DNA from 2 places in the Cronobacter dublinensis subsp. dublinensis LMG 23823 genome. Region 2 is predicted to be linked to the other one. Evidence: predicted binding sites of a transcription regulator. Region 2 holds the regulator's gene; the other holds the start of a gene.
What was found. The regulator Fur, encoded in region 2, represses iron uptake genes when iron is present. The targets are predictions, from matches to a motif close to ATAATAATGAGAACNACTATCAA.

Region 1 (4,305 bases), 2.0 Mb from region 2:
GTCGAGCTACGTCACCGCCGAAGTTCACGGCGTGACCGGCGGCGAGCACCTGAGTTAACGCCCGGCGATGGAGCATAAAAAAGCGCGGCCTGTGCCGCGCTTTTTCTTTATCTGAAGGGTTATCTGAAGGCTTAAGCGTTACTTCGCTTTCGTCACTTCCTGACCGACCAGGCCGATTTTCAGATAGCCCGCCTGATGTAGCGTATCCATCACGCTCATCATGGTTTCGTAGTCGACCGTTTTGTCGGCGCGAAAGAAAATCGTGGTGTCTTTCTTGCCGCCGGTCTGCGCGTCCAGCGCGCCGACCATCGTGTCGCGGGTAACCGGGTCGTTGCCGATAAACATCGTTTTATCCGCTTTCACCGACAGATAGACCGGCTTTTCCGGGCGCGGCTGCGGCTGGCTCGACGCCGCCGGCAGATTCACCTTCACATCGACGGTCGCGAGCGGCGCGGCCACCATAAAGATAATCAGCAGCACCAGCATCACGTCGATAAACGGCGTGACGTTAATTTCGTGCATTTCGCCGTTATCATCCAGATTTTCGTTAAGACGCATCGCCATAGGGCATTAACCTAAACGCAGTTTCTGAGCAGTACGTACCGGCTGCGGCTGCGCCTGCGCGCTCGCCTCGAGATCCAGATCGCGGCTTTGCAGCAGCAGCACCTGTGCCGCGACATCACCGAGCGTCGCTTTATAGCTGCCGATGGTGCGCGCAAAAATGTTGTAGATAACCACGGCCGGGATCGCGGCGATAAGACCAATGGCCGTCGCCAGCAGCGCTTCGGCGATACCCGGCGCCACGACCGCAAGGTTGGTGGTCTGCGACTGGGCGATGCCGATAAAGCTGTTCATGATGCCCCACACGGTGCCGAACAGGCCGACGAACGGAGAAATCGCGCCGATAGTGGCGAGATAGCCGTTGCCGCGCCCCATGTGACGCCCTGCCGCCGCCACGCGACGCTCAAGACGAAAACCGGTGCGCTCTTTAATGCCTTCGTTATCTTCGCTGCCTGCCGAGAGCTCACGCTCGTTCTGCGCTTCGTCAATCAGACGGGCGCTGAGGCTTTTCGGGCCGAAACGCTCGGCCATCTCGCGCGCGTCGTTCAGCGTGCGGGCGCCTGCCAGCTCCTGCTGCTCGCGTTTGAGGCGGCGCTTGTGACCGGCGAGCTCAACGCTTTTGCTAAAGAAGATCGCCCAGGTCACGACGGAGGCCAGGATGAGGCCGATCATGACAATTTTCACCACGATGTCGGCATGCTGATACATGCCCCAGACGGAGAGATCCGTCTGCATCAAATTATTTCCCACTCTGCATCTCCAGGACGAAAGTCACAAAACTGCTCACAATGATATCAAAATGACATCGAATTGATAGTAGTTCTCATTAGTATTTGCATGGTGCGCCAGCGCACATTTTTTTTCTTTGCGCTCAGACAGGAAAGCGGCGCAGATGACGTTTTTTCATCTTTCCCGCCAAACGCAAAACAGCGCGAGGCGCTGGGGATTTTCCGTGGTAACGTAGTTTTAGACATCCAGACGTTCAGACAGGAGCCTTCCATGACCGACAAACACATCGAGACGACGCTCATCCATGCCGGACGCGCGAAACGTTACACGCAAGGTTCGGTGAACAGCGTGATCCAGCGGGCGTCATCGCTGGTGTTTGAGAGCGTTGAGGCGAAAAAACAGGCCACCGCCGGGCGCGCGCAGGGGGAACTGTTTTATGGCCGTCGCGGCACCCTGACCCACTTTTCGCTTCAGGAGGCGATGTGCGAGCTGGAAGGCGGCGCGGGCTGCGCGCTGTTTCCGTGCGGCGCAGCGGCGGTCGCTAATACTATTCTGGCGTTTGTTGAACAGGGCGACCATGTGCTGGTGACCAACAGCGCGTATGAGCCGACGCAGGATTTCTGCACCAAAATTCTCGCGAAGCTCGGCGTCACCACCAGCTGGTTCGATCCGCTGGCGGGCGCGGCTATCGCGCAACATATTCAGCCCAACACCAAAGTCGTGTTTCTGGAGTCGCCAGGCTCCATCACGATGGAAGTGCATGACGTCCCGGCGATTGTCGCGGCGGTGCGCCGCGTCGCGCCGCAGGCCATTATTATGATGGACAACACTTGGGCTGCGGGCATTCTGTTCAAAGCGCTCGATTTCGGCGTCGATATTTCTATTCAGGCAGGCACTAAATATCTGGTCGGCCATTCGGACGCGATGATCGGCACCGCCGTCGCCAATGCCCGCTGCTGGGATACGCTTCGCGAAAACGCCTACCTGATGGGCCAGATGGTGGATGCCGACACGGCGTATGTCACCAGCCGCGGCCTGCGCACCCTTGCCGTGCGCCTGCGTCAGCATCACGAAAGCGCGCTGAAAATCGCACAATGGCTGGCGGCGCATCCGCAGGTGGCGCGCGTCAACCATCCGGCGCTGCCCGGCAGCAAAGGCCATGAATTCTGGCAGCGCGATTTTAGCGGCGCCAGCGGCCTGTTCTCTTTTATTCTCGACAGACGTTTGAGCGAGACGGAATTCGCGCGTTATCTGGATAATTTCACCCATTTCAGCATGGCGTACTCCTGGGGCGGCTATGAATCGCTGATCCTCGCCAATCAGCCCGAAGAGCTGGCGGCGATTCGTCCGGCGGGCGGCGTCGACTTCACCGGCACGCTGGTGCGCCTGCACATCGGGCTTGAAAATGTCGAAGATTTAATCGCCGATCTGGACGCAGGCTTTCATCGCATCGCCTGAAGTGAAAAAAAACGCCGTTATCCCAGGAAAAGAGAGGGTTTGTTGAACCTGTAATGCAGATGTGCCGGTCCATTTAAGGGTACAATAAGCACAATTCCGCTGTTCCACAGGATCTCCCATGGCTGTTATCCAGGATATTATCGCTGCGCTCTGGCATCACGATTTTGCCGCGCTGGCGGACCCGCATGTCGTTGGCGTTGTCTGGTGCGTGATGTTTGCCACGCTGTTTTTAGAAAACGGTCTGCTGCCGGCCTCGTTTTTACCGGGCGACAGCCTGCTCCTGCTGGCGGGCGCGATGATAGCCCAGGGCGTGATGGACTTTGTGCCGACGCTTGTGATCCTCACCTCGGCGGCGAGCCTCGGCTGCTGGCTGAGCTATGTTCAGGGGCGATGGCTCGGCAATACCCGCCTCGTGCGCGGCTGGCTCGCGCAGTTACCGGCAAAATACCACCACCGCGCCACCTGCATGTTCGACCGCCATGGTCTGCTGGCGCTGCTGACCGGGCGTTTCCTGGCTTTTGTGCGTACCTTGCTGCCGACAATGGCGGGCATCTCCGGCCTCTCTAACCGCCGCTTCCAGATTTTCAACTGGCTGAGCGCCCTGATTTGGGTCGGCGTGGTCACCGGCCTTGGCTATGCCATCAGTATGATCCCGTTCGTTAAACGCCATGAGGATCAGGTCATGACGTTTCTCATGATCCTGCCCATCGCGCTGCTGGTCATGGGCCTGCTCGGCGCCATCGTGGTGGTAGTGAAGAAAAAAACAAGCTGAATGACCTCGGGCGGAGCGCCAGCTCCGCTCACGCCATCGCGCGCATCCGCGCGGCGTCCTCTCCCGGCGTGACGCCGAAATAACGTTTGAACTCCCGACTAAACTGCGACGCGCTCTCATACCCTACCTGCATTGCCGCCGCGCTGGCTTTCATGCCGTTATGCAGCATCAATAACCGCGCCTGCTGCAACCGCCAGGTTTTCAGATATTGCAGCGGAGAGGTGCTCGTCACCGCTTTAAAATTATGGTGAAACGCTGACACGCTCATGTTGGCCTCCGCGGCGAGTTGCTCCACCGTCAGGGTTTCGGCATAGCGCGTTTCGATGCGCCGCAGCGCGCGGCTTATCAGGCTAAAATGCGTCTGACGGCTCACCAGCGCCAGCAGCGCCCCGCCGCCCGGCCCTTTCAGGACGTGATACAGGATTTCGCGCACGACCTGCTTGCCGAGGATCCGCGCGTCGAGCGGCGTCTCCAGCACCTCCAGCAGCCGCTCGACGGCGCAGAGGATCTCATCGGTCAGCACGCCCGAGTTAATGCCGCACGAACAGGGCGCGGGCCGGAAGTGGTCATCTTCGCCAATCTCCATCACCAGCGCCTGAAGCTGTAACAGATCGATATTAATGCGCAGGCCCGCCAGCGGCTCCTGCGGGGTGGCGAACGTTTCGCACTCAAACGGCAGCGGCACCGTCAGCAGCAGATATTCGCGCGGATCGTAGCGGAAAACTTTATCGTTGAGATAACCCGTTTTATGGCCGGAAAAGAGAAATATGATGCCAGGCTGATAA
Region 2 (4,305 bases):
AGTGCACCCGGCGCCTGATACCGTTTCCGCACCTTCGCCTGTTCTGCTATGATTGCCCTATCTGTGGGCGTTATGCCAGCACCATCACATTTAGATTCAAGAGGTTATTCTTCTTATGGCAATCGTAGGCATCTTTTTCGGCAGCGACACCGGCAACACCGAAAATATCGCAAAAATTATCCAGAAACAGCTCGGGAAAGACGTTGCTGAAGTGCATGACATTGCTAAAAGCAGCAAAGAGGATCTGGAAGCGTTCGATATTCTTCTGCTTGGCATCCCGACCTGGTACTACGGTGAAGCGCAGTGCGACTGGGACGACTTTTTCCCGACGCTGGAAGAAATTGACTTCAACGGTAAGCTGGTTGCGCTGTTCGGCTGCGGCGACCAGGAAGATTACGCGGAATACTTCTGCGACGCGCTGGGCACCATTCGCGATATTATCGAGCCGCGCGGCGCGACTATCGTTGGCCACTGGCCGACCGAAGGTTATCACTTCGAAGCGTCCAAAGGTCTGGCGGATGACGATCACTTCGTCGGCCTCGCGATTGACGAAGATCGCCAGCCGGAGCTCACCGCAGAACGCGTTGAGAAGTGGGTGAAGCAGGTTTCTGAAGAGCTGCACCTGCAGGAAATCATCAACGCCTGATGATAAACGGCGCGGGCGGCCGTCCGCGCCGGTTGATAGATAAAAGCAATGAAAATAATTGCTACAAATTTTTAACTTTCCCTCACTACGCTGTACAATGGCTTCCTTAATTATCAGGCCTTCACGTTAAAAACGCTGGCGGGTCCACGATTTTTAAGCTCTTTTTTGCCGGGTGCTTGCGGTTTTCATTTAGGCATGTCAGTTCTATAATGAGACGCATTCATCTTCGGCGTATCCGATGTATCGCTCCCTTTCGGGACGAGTCGTTAAGCAACAGGACAGATTCCGCATGACTGACAACAATACCGCATTAAAGAAGGCCGGCCTGAAAGTCACGCTTCCTCGATTAAAAATCCTCGAAGTGCTGCAGGAACCGGTCAATCATCATGTCAGTGCGGAAGACCTTTATAAGCGTCTGATTGACATGGGTGAAGAGATTGGCCTTGCCACGGTCTATCGCGTACTGAACCAGTTCGACGATGCCGGCATTGTCACCCGTCACAACTTCGAAGGCGGTAAATCCGTTTTCGAGCTGACGCAACAGCATCATCACGATCACCTGATCTGCCTCGATTGCGGCAAAGTGATCGAATTCAGCGATGAATCTATTGAAGCTCGTCAGCGTGAAATCGCGACGCGTCACGGCATCCGCCTGACTAACCACAGCCTCTATCTGTACGGTCACTGTGCCGATGGCGACTGCCGCGAAAACGAACACGCGCACGAGGTCGGCGAGAAATAACGCTCGTCATACCGCCTGCTCCAAAGCCGACCTGTGTCGGCTTTTTTATTGTCTGAAAACCAGAGACTGAAAATACAGCTGTACTATTTTAGATAAAAAACACTGCGCTGCGTATTTTAATACAGCGTACAATGCTTAATTAAACCATATCTATTTTATTAAATTGAAATTCAGAAAAGATAAATGTCTTTACCGGTCAATCAGTTAGGCAACGAATTATCACGATTGTTCATTTCCTCTTCCCTGCCCCTTATTGCAGCAATAAAAAAGCATCCATTAAGATACAGCAACGACATAATTTTATTTTAAACAAGGTAACCAATATGGTATTACCCTCCAAACCCCTTGCTGAGATTTATCGCATTGCTGATATTTTCAATAGTTACGGTAACTGGTCTCGTGCGGAGAAAAATACGCTGATCCCGCTGCGGGACGGGGAAATCTGTATCATACGCGGCGGTCAGTTCTCGCTGATGCGCCAGAGCGACCGGCTGCTGCTGGAAAAAAGCAGCGCCCCGTCGGTACTGGGCCTGGCCAGAAATTTAGGTAAATCCCAATTCGCAAAATTACAGGCGGATTCAGAATGTCATTATCAGTTAATTCCTTTTGATTATTTCATGCAGGAAATTGAAAAAAATCACTGCCAGTTACATCTCCTGGTTTTGTCCTCATGGATAATTAATATGCTTTGCTATCGCGAAGAGATTATGCTCGGCAGAAACAGCTTTAGTATGATTAAAGCCAATATCGAATGTCTGGCCGCGATGGATGAGTTTATGCGTAACCGGATTAACGTCGCAGATTATATTGTTAAAAAAACCAATCTTTCCCGCAGTATGGTAATGAAAACCCTTTCTCAGTTGCGCAGCGCGAAACATATTGAAATCAGTAAAGGTAAGCTGCTAGCCGTGCATTCCCTGCCTGACGCGCCGTAATACGCCGCCCCGATAAACCTAAAAGCCAGCCCGGAGGCTGGCTTTTTTATTATGCCGTTACGGCTGCAGGTGCTCCGTCCGGCTGTAACGTTTGCCGTCGTGGCTGACGCTGCGCACCTGCACGTCGCCCGTGACGCCCGGCGGTTGCGCGGCGTCATAGCGCTGCCAGCGCGCGCCGCCATCGGTGGAATACTCTACCGTCACGCCAGGCAGGCTGGTGTTCATCTGCAATACGCCTGCGTTAATGCGCGCGCCGGGCACCGGCAGACGGAACTGCACGCCTGCTTTTTCAAGCTTCGGCAATTCGCGGCTGCCGAGCAGATTCGCAAAGCGCGTCCAGTCTCGTTGCAGCGCTTTCACGTCAACCTGATGCGTTTCACCGCCTTTATACTCGCGGCCCGCCTGATAATCCTGTTCCCAGGCGGCGCGGTGCCAGGCGCGCTCCGCAACGGCCAGCAGACGTGGGTACATCATGTACTCCATCTGTTTATCGGTGCGCACCACTTCGCTCCAGAGCTGCGCCGAGAGGCCATACGCGCCCGGCCAGGGCTTGTCGGATTTGGCGCTGAACGTGTTGCCGTCGCGATCGACCGATGTCTCGGCGTTCTGCGGCAGGTTATCCGGCGCGAAGCTGAAAATCTTCCGCTCATCGCTGAAACGCGTGCCCCAGTAGTAGCCGCTCTCCGCCGGATTCACTTCGTTCGGGAAATCCAGGTAGACATAATCCGGGTTAGAAACCACCACACGGAAACCTTTATTCGCCCAGTCGTTGACGCTGTCAAAACCGCCCCAGTAAAGGGTGTCCCAGAAGTTCACGTTAACGTGCGAGGTCGCAAAGGCGCCGGCGTCTTTCGCATCCTTGAGGCCATCCTGCCAGGCCTGCATGGTGTCGATGCCGTGCGCTTTCACAAGCTTGCTGACCTCAACGCCAAAGTAGCTGGAGAGATGTTCGACATCGGCGACCACGCCGTCCTGCACCATCTTCTGACACACCGGCGAGCGCGCCCAGGGCTTATCCTGGCGACCTTTATCGATAATCCCCTTCCCGGCTTCCGGTTTCGTTTTATCGGTGTAACCGGTGCCAAGGTAGATATTTTTCGCCTCATCGCCGCCAAAATGCCAGGTCGTGAGCGGCTGCCCGGCCTCCCGGTGCATCTGCTGAATTTCGCTGATGACTTTGTCCACAAAACGGCGCGAAGCGTCGAGGCATGGGTTGAGGTAGCCGGTGCGGTTGTAATACTGCACGCCGGTGGTGACCGACGTATCCTGCGGGTCGAGCAGGCGGTACGCATTCGCCTCGTCGGGTTTACCCGCCTTCGCCAGCCGATCGTAGCGTGCCTCCATCGCGATCACCGCCGCACGGGCGTGGGCTGGCATGTCTATTTCCGGGATGACCTCAATCTGGCGCGCCGCGGCGTATTTCACGATGTCGATATAATCGGCGCGGGTGAAATAGCCGCTGCCGTTATTGTTCGTGTCCGGCCCGGAGCCGAGCTGCGGCAGCAGGCAGGTTTTTTCGCTCAGATCGTGGCAGCGTTTTCCGCCGATCTCAGTAAGCTCCGGCAGCCCCGGGATCTCGATACGCCAGCCTTCGTCATCACTTAAATGAAAGTGGAATTTATTCAGCTTATAGGCCGCCATCTGATCGAGCAGGCGCAGTACGGCGGCTTTGGTGTGAAAGTTACGCCCCACATCAAGGTGGATGCCGCGATAGTCAAACCGCGGCGCGTCCTGCGCGTCGAGCGTCGCGATACGCTGCGCGCCCTCCGCCGGGATAAGCGACAGCAGCGACTGCAAACCATAAAACACGCCCGCCCGATCGTAACCGGTAATCACCGCCTCTTTCGGACCGATATGCAGTTGATACGCCCCGGATACCGCCTCTTTACCGCTAAACGCGCGCGTCGCGATGGCCGTGCGTACCGGATAACCCACGCCCGTTTTCACCCCCAACAGCGCGAAGCGCGCATTGATAGCCTCCT

Region 1: the regulator Fur is predicted to act here: its motif matches at 1,372-1,394, upstream of exbB (tol-pal system-associated acyl-CoA thioesterase).

Annotation. Positions count from the first base shown of each region.
Region 1 is NZ_CP012266.1:3,805,868-3,810,172, forward strand. It holds gene AFK67_RS17595 (SDR family oxidoreductase) at 1-58, shown strand, start outside; gene exbD (TonB system transport protein ExbD) at 139-564, opposite strand; gene exbB (tol-pal system-associated acyl-CoA thioesterase) at 571-1,311, opposite strand; gene metC (cystathionine beta-lyase) at 1,561-2,748, shown strand; gene yghB (DedA family general envelope maintenance protein YghB) at 2,867-3,520, shown strand; gene AFK67_RS17620 (AraC family transcriptional regulator) at 3,549-4,305, opposite strand, start outside.
Region 2 is NZ_CP012266.1:1,349,182-1,353,486, reverse strand. It holds gene fldA (flavodoxin FldA) at 116-646, shown strand; gene fur (ferric iron uptake transcriptional regulator) at 936-1,388, shown strand; gene AFK67_RS06180 (helix-turn-helix domain-containing protein) at 1,712-2,323, shown strand; gene AFK67_RS06175 (beta-N-acetylhexosaminidase) at 2,381-4,305, opposite strand, start outside.